One region of the Paenibacillus sp. GCM10027628 genome, then DNA from elsewhere that is predicted to be linked to it. Evidence: riboswitches for the same ligand, from Rfam matches in the RefSeq annotation. Region 1 holds a riboswitch; each other region holds the start of a gene.
The links. A riboswitch is a leader RNA that binds a small molecule or an ion and turns the genes downstream of it on or off. The one in region 1 is predicted to bind cyclic di-GMP.

Region 1 (4,747 bases):
ACGAGTTAGGGAAGTGGGAGGAGGGGGAAAGGAGAAAGGAGAAAGGAGAAAGGAGAAAGGAGAAAGGAGAAAGGAGAAAGGAGAAAGGAGAAGGAACAGTGGAAGATGGAAGAAGTGGAGTAGAGAGTGAACAGTGTGATTGATACACAGGTACCGCTGCAAGCGTTCCGGGGATCAGCAGGCGCAGGAAGATGGCCAATGTCCCCGCATGAAAAAGAGAATTTGGACCATTGTTCGCTAATAGAGACCTTTGGGTCTCAATAACCGAGCTAGCTTACCATTGAATGAGAGAATAGAGAACAATTGACCATATCTAACGAACAAAGTTCTTTAAATATAGACGTTTGTTCTCTATTGCGGTGATTTTGCTGTTTTGTCACCTTTTAGCGTCAAAGTGTGCTACTAATAACGACTGTGGTTCGTTATTCAAGCCATGGGGCAAGGAGGTGGCAACGTGGCAGCACCTACGGATGCGAAATTCGGTTTTGGGAAGCAACGAATGCGACTTTAATGACGATGACTCGATGACCCAGGGCTTGCCTGATCGCGACAGAAGCGCAGCTCGGAGCACTTAACTGTAGATTGTTGTCTCCATGAAAAAAGACCTTTTCTGCCTGTAAAATGGCATGAAACGGTCTTTTTAGGCATTCGCAAACGGCTATGCCCTCAGCACAGCCTCGTGTTACGCAGCGCTTTCTTCCGTCCATTGCTTCAATTTGCGGTCGGAAGGAAGCAGGAAGGTCAATAAACCAAGCAGCGGCAGGAACGCGCATAGTTCCATCACGCGGGTTGTGCCGAATGTATCGCTCAAGTTCCCGATCACAACGCTGCCGATGCCGCCCATGCCAAAAGCAAGTCCGGTGATGAGACCGGATACGGTCCCCACTTTGCCGGGATACAGCATTTGGGCATAAACGACGGTTACGGAGAAACTGGATAAAAGAATAAATCCGATAATGACGAGCAGGATATAAGCCCATGTAAAGTTCACATATGGCAGCAACAAGGCAAAGGGTGCTGAACCGAGCATGGAAAAGAAGATCACATTTCTTCGGCCAAAACGGTCGGCCAGCGGCCCGCCAAAAAATGTTCCTACCGCGCCAGCAGCCAGAAACAGGAAGATGAAATCTTGCGCACGGTCAATGGACAAGCCGTATTTATCGTGCAGGAAGAAGGCGAAGTACCCGCTCATCGCGGCTCCGTACCAAGAGCGGACGAAGACGAGGAAGATGAGCATGCAAATGGCGAAGAGCACTTGCTTGCGCCGCTGCGGATTGACGGCACGCTGCACGACTGCTTTGGCCTTGATAGGGGCCGTTTGCAGCACGGTTTTATACCAGCGAGCGATATACAGCTGAACCGCGATGGCTACTGCGGCTACACCCGTGAACCAAATGGAGCCGAATAGACCTAGAGGAATGAAGATCCATTTGGTCATGATTGGAGCGAGCGATTGTCCGGCGTTACCGCCGACCTGGAAGATCGATTGGGCAAGCCCCTTGCGTCCGCCAGCGGCCATGTGGGACACGCGCGAACCTTCGGGATGGAAAGCCGCCGAGCCCAGCCCCACGAAACATACCGACAACAGGACAACCCAGTACGATGGCGCAAAGGCGAGAAGCAGCATCCCGATTAACGTGGATGCCATCCCGATCGGCAGCATGTAAGGGGACGGTTTGCGGTCGGTGTAAAGCCCAACGACCGGCTGCATAATGGAAGCGGTAAAATTGATCGCGAATTGTACCCACCCCACTTGGGTGTAACTTAGACCCATTTCGCTTTTTAAAATGGGAAAAATCGCGGGAATAACGGATTGGATAGAATCATTAAGCAAATGTACGAGACTAATGGCAAAAAGGATGCGGTACACAGTAGGTTTGATATCTCCGGTTCCCTGCAAGCCATGCGAGCTTGGTTTTGGAGACGTCGTTGTTGTTGTAGCCATGGAACTCTCCCTCCGGGAGCCCGGTCTGTTATTTCTCTATGAAACTGCCGAGTTCTTCTCCCATTTTGACTTTAGAGCCTAGTTGCAAATCTTTGCGCGATTCAAACATTTCATCTTCAAACAGCAGGACGACAGTCGAACCAAACTCAAAATAAGCCAGTTCTTGTCCGCGTTCCAGATGATTCGGCAGCGGCTCCACATATTGAATGCTGCTGACATTGAGCGCCCCGACTTTCACCACAGCAACCTCGCCGGTACCGTGCTGCATGAACGTAATCAGCCTTTCGTTGCGGCTCAGAACTCTGCGCATATGTCGCAGACCGAACTCGTTTACGGGATACACTTTACCCGGCACGTGTTCTTTCTCAAGGATGTCGCCTGTGATCGGAGAGTGAATGCGGTGGTAATCGGTAGGGCTCAAATACAGAACGAAGTAAAAACCGTTCTTATAGTTGACCGTACGCGGCGAACGATTCAGCAATTCATCGATCGTATAGTCCTGGCCTTTGACATTCAGAATCAACCCGTCCTTAATGTCTCCAATGCCTGTAATCATGGCGTCAACGGGACTAACGACGCGAGTCGCATCCTCATGAATCGGACGTAAACCGGGTTTTAATCTACGTGTGAAAAAATCGTTCAAGGACATATAGTCCTTGATATGCTTCTCAGCATCCTCAATCCGGATGCCATAGGTTTGGGCAAAGCGCGGAATAAAAAGACGGCTGGCCTTGGATTTGGCGAAAGCTCCTGTCAACTGCGACACCCACTTGCGTGATGACAGCTCGGTCAGCAATCGAAAAAACGGTTTGGACATAAGTAAGTAACTCCTGTTCATTCAGTCAAGGTAGGAGAGACGATGAGCATATGAGCAAATGGACCAAAGCTCAAAAATCTCTATAAATAGTTCTTCGCTTATCTTGCCATAGATAGGTAAAAGAATCAATTGCCATATGGGGCAAGGGAGGGCAGCGATACATAGAAAAAAACAGCCTAGCGGCTGTTTTCATGTCATTCTCCTAGTCCAGCTTATATTCCCCGCAAGTATGGCAGGTAGCAAAGTTGACGGAAATGGGGATTTGGGATCCTGCATATTTGATGCATTGGATTGGCGTTCTCAAAGCAGGCTCGGCAATGCTTGTACAGTACTTGCAGTTTGCGATTTGCTCCAATGCGGCAATCAAGGGCAGCGAATATTGCGCATCAGCATGCTTGTGAAGCGGTCGATCATCTGCGAATGGCCTCGGTACAGGATTTCTCATAGACAGACCTCTTTTCGTGATAGGAATGTAGAACCGATTTCAAGGTAATTTCCCTAAGGTGACGAAAATCTTCGAAGCCAAGTCCGGTGATTACATGGAGAGCCCGTCTTGCATGAAAAATGAGCTGCGAGCATTTGCCTAATCTCCAAAAAAAGCCGCCCTAAGCAGGCGGCTTGGCTCGTCCGATTAGGGTAACCCGGCTATCGTAGCGAATGTATTGGACATGCGCTTTAGACCCGTGGCTTTGCGTACCCGACTTTCGTACGGGGCTGCCTTTTTCCAAATGTAAACGCTTTATTCTTGTGAACTATCATAGCATACCAAATCGTCATATGTCATTAGGAATGAAAAGTATTTCCAGTCACGAAAGCGTCAATGCTAGAGCTGAACTCCTGATGCAGGTTGTCCAAACGAAAAACAGGAAGGAGGTGACACGGAAATGTCCATACTCATTGTGGTGCTGGCATACATCCTACCGCCTTTTTACATGGAGATAGCTCAGGAGCGGTTAGGCAAATTGCTGCTTGCAACTTAGTGAATGCGCAGAACGTTTAGAGCAAGAAGACTTGGCATCCAAACTTTAATGAAGAAGGTGAAGACATGCGTCCGTTCATTAACAGGTACTTAACCTGGAGCATCCTATGCGGCGCGATGATGGTTCTTTTAACGGGATGCCTCCATCGTTCCGGAGGTAATTTGACGTCCATACAGCCATCGCTGACGCCAACACCTGCACCTACAGTGACTGCTTCGCCTGCACCATCGCCAAGTATCGTTCCAACGAAGCTGCAGCAAATGACGATCGAAGAGAAAATCGGTCAGTTAATTTTTGCAGGAATCGATGGGTATGCGATGAGCCAGCATTCGCGTGAGCTTATTGAGAACTACCACGTCGGCGGTCTCATTTTATATAAAACCAATGTGAAGGCGACGAGTCAGCTTGTGGAGCTGGTGAATGCGTTAAAGGGAGCGAATGCGGGGAACAAGCTGCCGCTCTGGCTAGGTGCAGATGAAGAAGGAGGCAAGGTGACGAGGCTTCCCGATGAAATTGTCAAGACGCCCGCCAACCAAGTGATCGGCAAGACGAATAGCAAAGACTTTGCCTATGGCGTCGGCAGCCTGCTCGGGCAAGAATTGAATGATTATGGTCTGAATGTCGATTTTGCTCCCGTGCTTGATGTGAACAGCAACCCGAAGAACCCGGTGATTGGCGATCGTTCCTTCGGCGCGAATGCGGCTATTGTGAGCTCCATGGGGGTTCAGACAATGAAGGGGATTCAGGCGCAGCAGGTGCTGCCTGTTGTGAAACATTTTCCCGGACATGGGGATACGTCAGTGGATTCGCACGCCCAGCTTCCGATTGTTCAGAACGATCTGGCCAGACTGCGTAAATTGGAATTGGTGCCCTTCGCGGAATCTTTCAAGCAGGGCGCGGATGCGGTGATGGTCGCTCATATTCTGCTGCCCAAGGTGGATGCGCAGAATCCGTCTTCCATGTCAAAGAAGATCATGACGGATTTGCTTCGTCAGGAGATGGGTT
Region 2 (4,747 bases), on a different contig from region 1:
TTACCTCTACCAATTCGTTATTAATATCGATGATCGAAGCCGTGCTATCTGAAATCGAAGAAACGACCTCAGCGACGCCTTCGTTCATGCTGTTCATGGATACGGCCACTTGCCCTGCGCTGGAGCTCGACTCATCCGCGGACTGGTACAATTGCACGCTGGTATTGGTGATCAGATTGGATGAAGAAAATATTTGACGGATAAGGGACTCCAAGCTGTGCCTCATCTCGCTAAATGCATTCGCCAATTTACCGATCTCGTCGACACGCTGAATAGAAACTTGTGCAGACAAATCTCCGGCAGCAACCTTTTCGGTCACACGCATCAGTTGGACGACCGGTTTCGTCACGCTGCGGCTAATCAAGTATGCGATTAGAGAACCGATGACCAGAACAATGAAGGTGATCATAAAAGTCGTCCACAACAGATCTTGCTTTGTTTTGGGAACGACCGAGGCATCCAAATCGATGCCGATAATTCCGATATTTTCATTTTTACTGTTTTTCAACGGAACAAAGATGGATTTATGTACGCCGTATTCATCCTTATAGATGCTGCTGATCGTAGGTTTATTATCCTTAATCGTTGCGTTCATCTCAGGCGTAAAAGGATAATCGGTACCGAAATCGTCATCAACTCCGGTTAATATGACAATTTGCTCTTTGTTTTGAGCTTTTTTCAACACATACACGTTCTCGAGTGAATCTTCTTTTTTAAACTGCTCGAATTGTTGTTTGATTTTCGTATAGGCCGGATTATCTTTTCCGGTAATTCCATCAGCCCGGTCAGGTATGGAAGCCATGTATTTCGAAACGTTTTGAATATTGGACGTTAATCTGAGGACGAACTGATCCTCAAGCTTGGTTGTTAGTTTTTGGCTAACCATGTATCCGGACAAGGAAAATGCCGCGCAAATAAACAAGAGCAGGAGTAAAATACTGCCCGTCATTTTAACCGCGATACGTTCCCGGAACCAGTTGATCATTTTCATTGGAGCCTGCTTTGCCACTTTCATTTACCTCCCGCTCAAAATCGTTGATTCATAATGCTTTTCGTAGACTTGCGCTACGGTTTCTTTCAAATATTGAACAATTTCAGGCACGTGCTTGGTCTCTGTATAAGGAGAAATAATAAAAATCTTAGACGCGTATAAAGGAACCAAGCCGCCGTCTTTCGTCTGAACCATGAGATGCTTCTTGGTGTCGCCGAAGAAGATACGATCGCGATGATCCCCAAGCATTTCAAACAGTCGTTCGTTAAATTTGTTGCTCCGTTCGATTTCCAGACGGGTACACATGCCCTTCATTTCCGCCTGGAAGCCAGGACTGCCCTCCGGATATATACGAAATAAAGTGATGATGCCAGGGTTGTCACCATTGACGATTTCGGCTTGTGGGATTTCCCATTTCAACGCTTCCCTGAAAGCGAGATTAACCTCAACGAATTGCGCCAGCAATCGCTGATACCCTTGAATGCCGAAGGCAAGCAAAGCACCATAAATACTAATAGAACTCGCCATGCGCGAACACTCCAACGTATATCCGGTATGGTATTGCCCATATCCGCGGTGTCCGACATAAGGCGTTTCATCCGGATGCAAATCGACGAGCGTTAAATCGGCGGCATCCTTAAGCAGAAATAAGCTTGTCACATAAGGAGTTTGACCTAACTTTTGGAAATCGAAGCAAAGGGAATCGGCCAGTTTCAAATGTATCATCTTGCGTTGGATGGACTTTAGCGCTTGAACAACATCCGACTTAAACTCAAGTGGATTTGCAGTGAAGTCATAGTCGTTAAAGAAAGCGAAAAAACCGCCTAAAGCAGAATCTGCATGAATATGAGGTCTGGATAAGCCATGATGAGCGGCTACCTGCTCGGCCATAGCGTAAATTTGCCCTACATCGTCAATACCCATTGCGTCTGTCGTTCCGGTAGTAGCAACGATATAAATCGGAATTCCGCCGTTTGCAATAACTTCTTTCATTTTGTTGCGCAGATCGTCCACATCCATGGAACTGTCTGCATGCGTACGGACCCTTATCAATCTATCACTGCCTATGCCTGAAGCTTCCATAGATTTATATAAACTATAATGCGCGGCATCGGAACAAAAAGCGTACAAATTGTTGGGAACGCCTTTTTGCAACGCGTCCGGAACAAATTTGGCAATCGCAATCCGCAGACCGGAGAATACGGCTCCTTGTCCGCCCCAAGTCGTATAACCGCCGCTTTTCAGCGAATCGTACCCGATTAATTTGGACATCATGCTGATAACCCTTACTTCCGCTTCGGCTCCAGCGGGGCCATACACATCCCATAAATTATTGCCATTCACCATAAAAGCTGCAATCATGCCCATAATCCCAGGGATGCTTGCCATCGGCAAAATATTCGTTAGAAAATATTTAGAATGATAAGGATGATCATGCAGCAATTTCAATAACTCGGAATTGACATCCTCTAATGGAACGCTGCCGTTTGGAATCGCACTATTTCGAATGAGGTCATTGTAAAAATTTCCACTTCGATTTTTATGACCCTTGAGATTCACGCCATCCGGGTTTTTGAGCTCATCTACGCCCCTAACGATTTGTTCAATGAGCTGTAAAAACATTTGACGCGTTTGTTGATTTCCATCCTCACTGGGAAACAATTGCTGTACATTCGTCAGTCTCTTCTCTCTCATATTTTTCTCTCCTATCGATTGAGTTCGTCGTATGTAAACATCACAAAAAGGCGAACATGGATGTTAGCCCATATTTCGCCAATTGCTGAAGTGCAACTGGCTGACATATCCTTGTAGGATGTAGTCCCTCTAGCTTTGCGTCCCCATTTTTCAATAGGTTTGCCATTATTAACTTGTCAGTGAATATTTTTCAACGACAGTAATCGACATACAAAACTTTACAATTTCATACACAAGAATAGAGTATAGTACAGTCGTATGAATAAAACAACACATTTTTCCAATATTGTTTGTTAAGTTTTAATGCAGTCATGATATGACTTTTTTAACAAAAGACGAATGAAACCCCTTCCACATGGATAATAGAAGGGGTTTTGTCCTTATATGCGTGATCGTTAAGGAACCGGAACTCCCACGTCCGTACCGGCTTGAATCTCCTCAGGCAGCGCTTCAGAGGCGCTGGGTACATGCCGCGGCTTGAAATTTACGACATCGGAGGAGGAGATCGTAATGTACACCCTGCCCGGTGAGGCTTGAGCCCTAATCAAAATAGGTTGATTGTAATTGTTGGTGAAGCTGAAATCCGGTCCGCCCCAATTCACGGTAGCATCCCGCCCAGGTGGAACGTACGGTACGGACCTGCTATGCGAATATCGTTCCACGATTTTCAGACCGGCACGGTCTACCGCGTTGAAAAGAGTCGACGAAATCTGACAAATTCCGCCGCCTATGCCTTCGGAAAATTCGCCTCTGACAATGACTTTGGCTAGTTTATAGCCTTTTGCCGGTGTTCGAACGCCTACCACACGATTAAAGGAGAATGTTTCCCCGGGATAAATCACGACATTGTTAATCGCATTCGCAGCCAGCTTCATATTATGATAGCGATTATTGTTATTCGAATTAAAGTAAGTGACGTAATATCCGATCGACTGTACGCGTATTGTTGCAAGCAACTCACTGTCCACTTTGGGATAGATGGCTGACACAGGAGCTGTCATTTTCTTGGATTGTTGATTATAAAAAGTATCGTAGAACTCCTTTCGGAAGGCTTGACGATTCAGTTTTGCACCTGAAACTTCCTTCACGATGGCTCCACTTTCATTAATGGTGGCGTTTACGGGCGCCCGGAATATCTTTTTTTCGACGTCCTTGACTAGCACGTCTAATTTCTCCTCGTCAACCAGAGGCACATCGATAAATGGAAGCGAATAATCCGTGCGGTTCACATTCTTGATGCATTGTCCGTTCCGGTCGATGCATAGATCATCTTGCAAGTGATTCGGCTGAAGTAATAAAAATAGTCCAGCAATCCAACCATAACCCATAAACAAGCACATCTCTCCTATTCTTATCCAGGCTTGTACTAAATCCTAAATGGTAGTATATCCAATCTTTGTAATTTCCACTAAAAAAGACAACTCAAAGAGCCCCTTCTACGATGAGAAAGGGCTCTTGATCTAAGTAGGCGCTATATGATGATTTCCCTCCATAACGCTCGGGCGCGATCTGCGAAAAGCAGCGATTGCGACCATCGGTCGCTGCATTCATGCTGCCGGTTCGCATATTCATCCGTTGTGATCGCATAAGGTGCAGGGCCTAACTCGCATACAAAAGAGAACACGTCACCCGGTTTGGCGGCACTCCGCCAGTTACGCATGCCGCTTTGCCACCAGTGTTCAAAGTGGGGCATCATCGGATGTTCCCCTCTTTCTCCGACGTTCACCTGAACTTGCTCGCCATTGGACACTCTTGCATGAATACTGGCCGTGCGGGTGAGCAGGGTTTGCAGTAAGTTCTCGGCTTCCGGTCTAACGGTATGCATCTCGCCAGCGACGACATAATGGGAGAAATCAATCGTCAGCCGCAGATCGTCCAACCGGTTGATATATTGAACGGTTCGCAGCAGATCTTGGGTGATCGTACCCCGATGTGTCTCGATGAACACCGGGATTCCTGCATGTTGGGATACGCTGAGCAGCTCAAGAAGCAGCGCTTCCGCCGGTTGATCGGTCAGAAATGGCGTTAACACCTGGGCGTTAATGAAGGAGACAGGTCCGT
Region 3 (4,747 bases), on a different contig from region 1:
ACGAAGGGTACCTCTTGTACCCCTGCACACCTGTCAAAATAAAAGAACGAATCGCCGGCGATCCGTTCTTTTATTTTTAAAGCGATGTGGTTCGATGAGGGAGTTCTGCTTTTGCCCCGCTAATCCGCGGTTCACTGCGGACAATCCATTGAGACAGAAGGCTGCTAAGGACTCCGAGTACACCGAGAACGATAAATCCCTGGGTTAAAGCAAACCAATCTCCGATGATCCCCATGAGAACGGGACCGATGAACATCCCTAGGCCATAGATCGCTTGGAAAAAGCCCATTGCAGTTGCGCGTTTATCCGACGGCATGTATTTGATGCTTAGCGCCATCAGAACGGTAAAAGAAAGTCCGCGACCAAAACCGGCTAACGCCTGGGTAACCATGAGCAGCCACAAGTTATGAGTAAATGGAATCGAAAAAGTGAACAAGCCCATGAGGGCAAAGCCCCACACGACGACGCGTTTCTCACCAAATTTAGCGGCCCAGCGGCGTCCGCCAAACAAGGAGGCTATTGCAACCGGAACATTGGAAAAGAACGTCAGCAGTGACAAACTAAACTTATCAGCCCCTAGCCCAGTAGCATAAACGGGGGTAAAACCGAAAACCGTAGCAAAGGTAAGCACCTGCGACAAAATAGCCAGCAATGAAACGAACAAAAGCGTACGGTCTGTCGCTACATGGCCGATTCCCCGCAGCGTGATTTTGGGGGCATCGATTTCAATTTTTTCCACAAGAAAGAAGGATCCGATAAGACCTATCGCACCGAGAATAGCGCCCATGATGAAAGCTGCTTCCCAGCCTATCGCGTCTGCAGCCCAGCCTGCCATGAGGATACCGAGCATCTGACCCAAAGAGTTGAAGAAGCTGATCGTTCCGATCGCTTTTGTAGATTCTTCATGTTTATAATAGCTCGTAAATAACACCGTAAAATCAACCCATGTGGCCGCGGCAGCGCCGGCAAGCGCACGAAGAAGGAGAATCCATGTGAAATCTTTTGTCATCCAAAGCCCGAGCCCGCTGAGGCCTGTAAAGAGTAAACCAAATGTAATAAACAGTTTGCGCTTATGAAAACGATCGGATAGGACACCGACCGGGATACGCAGCAGCATCTGCGAAATGCCGTACATTCCCACGATCCAACCAGCCAGTTGATGGCTGCCTCCCAAAAATTCCACATAAGGAGCCATGATAGGAACACTCGTGTACATAGACATCCAGAACAGCAACGTAACGATGCAGAATAAAGGGATGCGAAAAGAAGAGGGCGATTTCATACTCGTCATAGAATGAGTTCTCCTTTCGGATTGCAAAAAGAAACAAAGGGATGGCCAACCCGTAGTTGTCATCCCTTTGTATAGTTATGTTATTTTGAACGCGCCACGGGGGGATTCGAACCCCCGACGCATAGTTTAGGAAACTATCGCTCTATCCTGCTGAGCTACGGGCGCATGGCATCGTTTATTTTATCACGGATGCTTTTACTCGCGCAACGTTATTCCTTACCACGCAGCTTGCGAAAAAATTGCGTCAGCAGCGTCGCGCACTCTTCCTGCAAAACACCGCTCACCACGTCGACACGGTGGTTGAATCGTTCCTCCTGCAGCAAATTCATGAGGGTTCCGGCGCAGCCGGCTTTGGGATCTGTCGTCCCATAGATCACCTGCGGGACCCGGGCTTGGACAATCGCACCCGCGCACATGGGGCAGGGCTCGAGCGTCACGTACAGTTTGCAGTCGAGCAGGCGCCAAGCTTGCAGATGTTCACTGGCCTGTTTGATGGCGATCATTTCAGCATGAGCGGTCGGGTCGAGGGACGTTTCACGCAGATTATAGCCGCGGCCGATAATCGTGCCGTTATGTACGACAACCGCTCCGATGGGGACCTCCCGGATAGCTTCCGCTTTAAGCGCTTCTTGAATGGCTTCTTTCATCCATGGAATATGTTCATCCACAGGGGGACACCTCGCTAAAATTCAGTTATCCACATGTGAATAAGAATCGAACAAGCATTCGTTGTTAACAATCTGTGGACAACCATGTGGATAAGTCGAAAAGTTGTGGATATATGTTTATATTGTATGCACACTTTACTTGTAAATCAAGGAAAGAGGCATTTACGGGAATTTTGTTGAAAATTGATACTAAAATACGTATACTTAGAATAATAATAGGTCTTTTATCCTAGTCAGGAATAATTACATAAGGTTTCGATAAATGGCAAACTTGTTGAAAGACAAGGACGCAAAGCTGAGGGTCTAAGGTTCCACATGGAACTACGGCAGTCTGGCTACCGAAAATCACGGCTATTTTAGATTTTAGGTAGTAGGCTGTTCCGATCAGACGGGGATGGTCTACTTTTTTAATACAAAAAAATGAATAGAGAGGAAGTGAAGAAAGCAATGAAGCATTATGGCAGCAAGGAAGGCAATGACATTGAGGTATTGATTGACAGCAAAGCAGTGCTGGATAAGAATGATTTTGTTTCTACAGGTGTCCTTACCTATGCGCTGGGCGATATTATTGAGGTGGAACTGCCGCAATACGAGGTTTTTGGACTTGGAGACAAAGTCAAGATGACGGTTTATTCGAAATCGGGATTGTTCGTTTTTGAAACGACCGTAGTTGCCAAAGATCATGGTTCGGTTATTTTGATTAACCCGCCTGAGAATCGCAAGAAATTTACGGAAAAACGGGAATTTCCGCGAATTGACATCCAACAGGACGGATTACTTCATGGACTTCATGATGTGAAAAAGAAAAATAAACATCAGTTTGATAACCCGGTCGTTATTTCCATCAAGAACATTTCGATGAACGGCGTTGGTTTTACAATTGAAAACAACTCTATAGTAGATAAAATTGTCGATAAGCATGTCCAGCTCGACGTTGAAATGGATCTGGGCTTCTCGATGCCGGTCAAGACCGAAATTGTGCGGAAAGAGAAATCGGGAACCGGCATCTATTATGGGGCTCGATATCTCGAAGTTCCAGACATGAAAACGAATGCATTAAGGGCCTTTATTTTGAAAAATCAGGTTGAATCGTACTTTGTGCAGAAGCGGGAAGCTCAGTACAGAAGCCTATTGGAAAAAAAGTCTGCGGTGAATCAGTAGCCGACAGGCTTTTTTTTGACCTTCAAGTGCTATATAATAGATGAGTATCATTTTCAACATTAAGGAGTTGTAGCTGCAATGGCTTTGAAAGCAGGAATCGTCGGTCTACCGAACGTAGGAAAATCGACTTTGTTTAATGCAATTACACAGGCGGGCGCAGAATCTGCGAACTATCCGTTCTGTACGATCGATCCGAATGTCGGGGTAGTGGAAGTACCGGACGAAAGACTGCAGAGGCTGGTGGAGATCGTAGTACCCAAGAGCATTGTTCCAACGGCCTTCGAATTCGTCGATATTGCGGGTTTGGTGAAGGGCGCGAGCAAGGGCGAAGGGCTTGGCAATAAATTTCTCGCACACATTCGTGAAGTAGATGCCATCGTGCATGTAGTTCGTTGTTTTGTGGATGAAAATATTACGCACGTATCCGGTAAAGTGGATCCGATCGGTGATATCGAAACGATTAATCTCGAGCTGATCCTGGCTGACATTGATTCGATTGAGAAGAAGCTTGAGCGTTCCCGCAAAAACTTAAAAGGCGGCGACAAGAAAGTTGCAGCCGAGGTTGAATGCCTGGAGCGCATCAAAGATACACTATATGAAGATAAACCGGCGCGTAGTCTGGATTTGAGCGATGAGGAAAAGCTGATTGTTCGCGACCTCCATTTACTGACCATGAAGCCTGTATTGTACGCGGCTAATGTAAGCGAGGAAGAAGTAGCAACAGCGGACGATAATCCTTATGTGAAAATCGTCAAAGAATTCGCCGCGCAGGAGAACGCGGAAGTCGTTCCGATCAGCGCGAAGGTTGAATCCGAAATCGCTGAGCTGGAAGACGAAGAGAAAGCGATGTTCCTCGAAGAGTTGGGACTTCAAGAGTCCGGCTTGAATAGATTGATTAAGGCAGCTTACAAGTTGCTCGGCCTGTACACATATTTTACAGCTGGCGTACAAGAAGTAAGAGCTTGGACGATTCGCAAGGGAATGAAGGCGCCGCAAGCAGCGGGCGTGATTCACTCGGATTTTGAACGCGGCTTTATTCGCGCCGAAGTTGTATCCTATGACGATCTGACTGCTGCCGGTTCGATGAATGCAGCAAAGGAAAAAGGGCAGCTGCGTTTGGAAGGTAAAGAATATGTGGTGCAGGACGGCGACGTGATGCATTTCCGTTTTAATGTTTAACATTTAAATATCCTCTAAATTAATGGTAAGGAGTGATCCGATATGTTGGATAGACTTCAGGCAATCGCGGATCGCTATGAGAAATTAAGCGAACTGCTGTGTGACCCTGACGTAACCAGCGATACGAAGAAGCTCAGAGAATACTCCAAAGAGCAATCTGATCTTCAAGAATCGTATGATACGTATGTAGAATACAAGAGTGTCAGCGAACAGCTTCAGGATGCAAAAGCCATGCAGAACGAAAAGCTGGACGATGAAATGCGTGAAATGGTTAAAATGGAGATCGAAGAGCTCAGCGCACAAGCGGTTCAGCTGGAAGAGAAGCTGAAAGTGCTCATGATGCCGAAAGATCCGAACGATGATAAAAACGTGATCGTAGAAATTCGCGGCGCGGCAGGCGGGGATGAAGCAGCGTTGTTCGCTGGCGACTTGTATCGCATGTATACCC
Region 4 (4,747 bases), on a different contig from region 1:
TGCTTCCAAAGCAAGGATGGCTGAGTCAGTATGACGCCAAACTTCCAGAAGAGCAGTATAATAACGCCGCCATTAAAGACAACATCATCGATGGGATAAGCAACTCCTCTATCGCTCTTCAGCTTCCGCACTAGCCTCCTGGTCAGCCAATAGCCAACAATACAAGCGAGAAGCAACGTAAGCAATTGACCCTGCAGTTGCAGCGGTCCTAATCGTAACACATCCGGCATACAGCAACTCCTGCCTCTCCTTTTGGACCTTACGTTTATGGTAAACGATGAGAGGCAAGCGAACAACCTTCATGGCGTCAAAAATTGAAAAGTGAACGAGGATTTCGTCAGCTTATCGAACCGGAACCCGGCTGCTTGCAGCCTTTTGATCACGATGGGAAGCGCCTCAACGGTCGTTGTTTTAAAACTATTGTCGTGCATAAGGACAATGATTTTTTGTTTTCCCCGGCTAGCGCCGAGTACGGAATCAATGATCATGTTCCTGTCTTGAACCGGGGCAGCTGCATCCGTGGAGCTTACATTCCAGTCAAAATATTGGTAGCCGTCCTCCTTCATCGCCCTAGCCACCTTGCTCATAATACCTCTGCCGCCGGGCTTCCAGCTGAGATGGTTGTTAGAACCTCCTGGAAAGCGAAGGATATCCGGGCGATAGCCCACGGTTTCTTCCAAAAGCTGATCCAGCTTACGGACGTCTCTGCGAAACGCTTCCGGCGATTTATATATGGTGTTGTAATTGTGTGAGTATGTATGATTGCCAAGCGCATGGCCTTCAGCTGCGATTCGTTTGTACAGTGCTCTTCCTTCAATGGTGTCCGTCCCTACCACGAAAAAGGTGGCGGGAATGCCGAAGCTTTTTAAAATGCTCAAAATCTTCGCCGTGCTCTGAGATGGACCGTCGTCGAAGGTCAGGTAGGCAGTTTTATTTTCGGATCGGGCATCACGGGTGGAAGCCTCAACCTTCAATTTTCGAGGTCCCGTGTAGAAATGCTGCGTTTCCACGATGGAATCATCGGAAGTTGAGTGCTTATTGGCTTGCACATAGGGCGCAGGTTCCGGAGTTTTCTCTGATGCATGGTTGGGATAAACTTTCGCACTGCAGCCGGATATCATTACGCAGATCATGCCAATAAACGCCGCAGTCCTTACTTGTACCATAGAATTGCTCATAACAAGTCCCCCTCATTGGCATGCAAACCACATGATGCCCTTATTATGGCTTTCTCTGCTTTTTGAAGCATTGGTACTTTATAGAAATAAGTCCTAGTTCAGCTGCTCCTCGCGATCTATTCATATCCGACCAATTAGTTCTTTATGCTATGATCGATATCTTCCAAAATAATCTTTCTGTCGGATATTGCAGAAATCGGACATGCATTATGATGGGACTATATTATAATTCGAACGATAATCTTCGCAAAAGTTGAAAAAGGCAAACCCGGTCAAAGCCGGTGACGCAAAGCTACAGGGGCTAAGGTGCCAATAAGGCGCTATGCCAGCCAGTTACCAAGGTGCGGGAGTTCTTGCCCCTTTTTTCGGTAAAAGGGGCTTTTTTTATTTACCATTACATGATGAATAGCGGGGTTGCTAGTATGCGAAAAACGGTGAAAGAACCTATGGTTTCCATCATTGTTCCTGTTTTTAACGAAAGCTCCAACATCATGGAATTTTATTTTAGAGTCACACGCGTTATGAATCAAACCGGTTACGGTTATGAAGTGGTGTTCATTAATGATGGAAGCAAGGATGATACTTTGGAGCAGCTCCACGGTATTTGCGAGAAGGATCATCGCATTAAAATTATTGATCTTTCCCGGAATTTCGGGAAAGAAATCGCATTGACGGCCGGCCTAGACAATTGCCGCGGCGAAGCCGTTATTCCGATTGACGCAGATTTGCAGGATCCGCCGGAAGTCATCCCGGAACTGCTCGCCAAATGGGAAGAAGGCTATGACGTGGTCTATGCCACACGTACTCAGCGGGATGGGGAAAGTTCGCTGAAGAAGATCACGGCGCATTTATTTTATAGATTTATCAAAAGGCTGACCCCTATCCCCATTCCGCAGGATACGGGCGATTTCCGATTAATGTCCCGCAAAGTAGTGAATGCATTAAAAGAACTTCGCGAGCAGCACCGGTTCATGAAGGGGCTATTCAGTTGGGTCGGATTCCGTCAGACAAGCATTTCCTACCGGAGAGAGCCCCGATTTGCCGGTAAAACCAAGTTCAACTACTGGAAGCTGTGGAATTTTGCCCTGGAAGGAATCACTTCTTTCAGTTTCATGCCGCTGCAAGCGGCAACTTATTTGGGCTTTGCCATCTCCTTTTTCGCCATGGCGTTTGCCTGTTATTTGTTTATTACGACTTTATTGAACGGCAATCCGGTACCCGGTTATCCATCGCTAATGGTTGCGGTTCTGTTTCTCGGCGGCGTCCAGCTTACGACTTTGGGCATTATCGGGGAGTATATCGGGCGTATTTACAACGAATCGAAGCGTCGTCCATTATATTTCGTCAGGGATATGACCGGCCTTGAAGAGAGCAAAGATATGCCTCGGCTGGAAGGAGTCAAATAGTGGAACAAACCATCTACTTGAAAATGGATCGTCTGGAGCATGAACACTGGTGGTTTGTCAGCCGGCGCAGCATCATTGAGACCGTTTTAAGATCGCAAGTGAAATCAATCGGGCCCGACTTTCAAATCCTCGATGCAGGCTGCGGAACCGGAGGCAACCTTGACTTTCTATCCAGTCTGGGACCTAACGTTACCGGGCTCGAAATGGAGCCGGATGCAGCTGAAATTGCAAGATCCAAAAGCGGGAAAGCCGTTTATATTGGCAGTTTGCCGGATCAGATTCCATTTGCCGACGAATCATTCGATCTCATCGTCCTTCTGGATGTGCTTGAGCATATTGAAGATGATATGGGGGCACTCGCCGCGCTCACTGCAAAGCTAAAACCGGGAGGGAATCTGCTCATCACAGTCCCCGCTTTTTCTTTCTTATGGAGCAGTCACGATGAATCCCATCATCATAAAAGAAGATACCGATTGAACGAGTTGATCAGGAAAATGAGTCATTGCAATCTTCATCCGAAATACGCGAGCTATTTTAATACTTGGCTGTTTCCAGTGATTGCTCTCGTTCGGATTTTGCAAAACAAATTAAGATCTACTCGAAAAACGGATGATTTGTCCCTGCCTTCCCGATTTCTAAATCAGCTGCTAATGAGCGTAATGTCCAGTGAAAGACATATCCTGAAGCACGGAAAAATGCCGTTCGGCGTTTCCATCATAGCAATCGGCCAAAAGTTGTAGCTTGGATAGAAGGAGCCCTCAACGATGAATTCCAACCAGATAAAGTTTCAAAGAATCGTATTCGCAGTCTATGCTGCTTTATTTCTTGTCGTATTTATTTTCATGGATGCCAATTCTTCCCGAAAAGACCCCGATACGTTCTGGCACATTGAAGTCGGAAAGGAAATGATCACGCAAGGCAAGGTCATTCATACGGCGATCCATACATTTGCAGGCGGCAACCTGCCGTATGTGCCTCATGAAGTCGGTTTCCAGTGGATCGTCGGAGGGTTATATAGCTTATGGGAATGGAACGGCGTTCATTTATTCACGTTGTTGTCGGTCTTCATTCTTGCTTGGGGACTATATCGATTGATGGAGATCTCGAGACAAGAGATGGGTCTCCCTCGGATGCACCCTTTTTTGGTCTATGTCGCTCTTCCTGTGTTCATGTTCTACATTTATCTGGCTTATTTTAAAATTCGCCCGCAAATGATTTCTGCGGGTCTTGTTATTTGGTTCGCCGTTTGGCTCAGGCGGTTCTCTATGAACGCCACGGTGAAAAAAGCCGGGGTTCTCGGCCTGCTCTCTTTGATTCTCGCTAACGTTCATACAGGCGTATGGGCGGTCATCGCCGTCCTGTTCATGATGCAAATATTGGAAAGAATATGGGAGAAAAAGCTAAACCGATTTGATCTGGTCGCTTTGATTTCCATTATTATCGGCGGGTTGGCGAATTTCGGAGGGTTAAAGAGCTTAACGTATTTTTTAACCTTAAGTAAAAGCCCCTTTACGCAAATCATCGACGAATGGAAGCCCGTTTCATTTTCAAACAATTACATAGCTTTCATTATTGTGGTTACATTTGTCCTGACTGCCATGTACAGTATCAAACAACGGCCGTTCCGTCTCATGCTTTTTATCGGAATGCTGTATCTCGGGCTTGCCAGTTACAAACAGTTTTTATTTTTGGTCCTGTTTCTTCCGTACTTTGTGGCCATTATCGTCGGTCGGTTCAAATGGTCGAAAGCGTTCCGGAGTTTGGAACCTTACATCGGTTTGAAATATGTGCTTCCCCTGATAGTAACGGGCTTGCTGTTAAACTTTTCGGCAGACGTGTTTACGGATTATAAACAACCCCTAACCAAGTATCCGGTCGAAGAGATGAACTACATTCTACAAAAGAATAATTCCGGCGGCAGGCCAAAAGTACTATCCGATTACGGCACTTCCGGATATGTGATGTTCAGGGGCGGGGACGTTCTCGCAGATGGCCGATTTGATCCGTTTATTCTGGAAGCAACTAAAGGCGTTCACGAGTGGACAGCGTTCGAACGTTCCGTAAATGGCTTTCGGTCCGGATATTTAATGGATGTCATTCAGTCGGACCGGCCTGACTTTCTGATTCTCCAGACTCCGGATTCGAAAAAAAACGTCCATTCCT

Region 2: linked by a shared signal. The riboswitch ahead of ACFQZT_RS32115 (pyridoxal phosphate-dependent decarboxylase family protein) and the one ahead of ACFQZT_RS09050 (hypothetical protein) in region 1 are both predicted to bind cyclic di-GMP.
Region 3: linked by a shared signal. The riboswitch ahead of ACFQZT_RS15380 (PilZ domain-containing protein) and the one ahead of ACFQZT_RS09050 (hypothetical protein) in region 1 are both predicted to bind cyclic di-GMP.
Region 4: linked by a shared signal. The riboswitch ahead of ACFQZT_RS22460 (glycosyltransferase family 2 protein) and the one ahead of ACFQZT_RS09050 (hypothetical protein) in region 1 are both predicted to bind cyclic di-GMP.

Annotation. Positions count from the first base shown of each region.
Region 1 is NZ_JBHTHA010000005.1:199,418-204,164, reverse strand. Features, by position in the region: gene ACFQZT_RS09060 (MFS transporter) at 683-1,945, opposite strand; gene asd (archaetidylserine decarboxylase) at 1,974-2,762, opposite strand; gene ACFQZT_RS09050 (hypothetical protein) at 2,965-3,207, opposite strand; cyclic di-GMP riboswitch class I at 3,395-3,491, opposite strand; gene nagZ (beta-N-acetylhexosaminidase) at 3,808-4,747, shown strand, end outside.
Region 2 is NZ_JBHTHA010000052.1:167,634-172,380, forward strand. Features, by position in the region: gene ACFQZT_RS32110 (methyl-accepting chemotaxis protein) at 1-1,009, opposite strand, end outside; gene ACFQZT_RS32115 (pyridoxal phosphate-dependent decarboxylase family protein) at 1,016-2,686, opposite strand; cyclic di-GMP riboswitch class I at 2,775-2,860, opposite strand; gene ACFQZT_RS32120 (VanW family protein) at 3,082-4,014, opposite strand; gene ACFQZT_RS32125 (sugar phosphate isomerase/epimerase family protein) at 4,158-4,747, opposite strand, start outside.
Region 3 is NZ_JBHTHA010000016.1:11,348-16,094, forward strand. Features, by position in the region: gene ACFQZT_RS15360 (RNA polymerase sigma factor) at 1-28, opposite strand, end outside; gene ACFQZT_RS15365 (MFS transporter) at 77-1,291, opposite strand; tRNA gene ACFQZT_RS15370 (tRNA-Arg) at 1,382-1,456, opposite strand; gene tadA (tRNA adenosine(34) deaminase TadA) at 1,501-1,938, opposite strand; cyclic di-GMP riboswitch class I at 2,214-2,302, shown strand; gene ACFQZT_RS15380 (PilZ domain-containing protein) at 2,407-3,120, shown strand; gene ychF (redox-regulated ATPase YchF) at 3,199-4,299, shown strand; gene prfA (peptide chain release factor 1) at 4,342-4,747, shown strand, end outside.
Region 4 is NZ_JBHTHA010000035.1:15,747-20,493, reverse strand. Features, by position in the region: gene ACFQZT_RS22470 (hypothetical protein) at 1-230, opposite strand, end outside; gene ACFQZT_RS22465 (polysaccharide deacetylase family protein) at 300-1,178, opposite strand; cyclic di-GMP riboswitch class I at 1,430-1,519, shown strand; gene ACFQZT_RS22460 (glycosyltransferase family 2 protein) at 1,601-2,584, shown strand; gene ACFQZT_RS22455 (class I SAM-dependent methyltransferase) at 2,584-3,324, shown strand; gene ACFQZT_RS22450 (hypothetical protein) at 3,349-4,747, shown strand, end outside.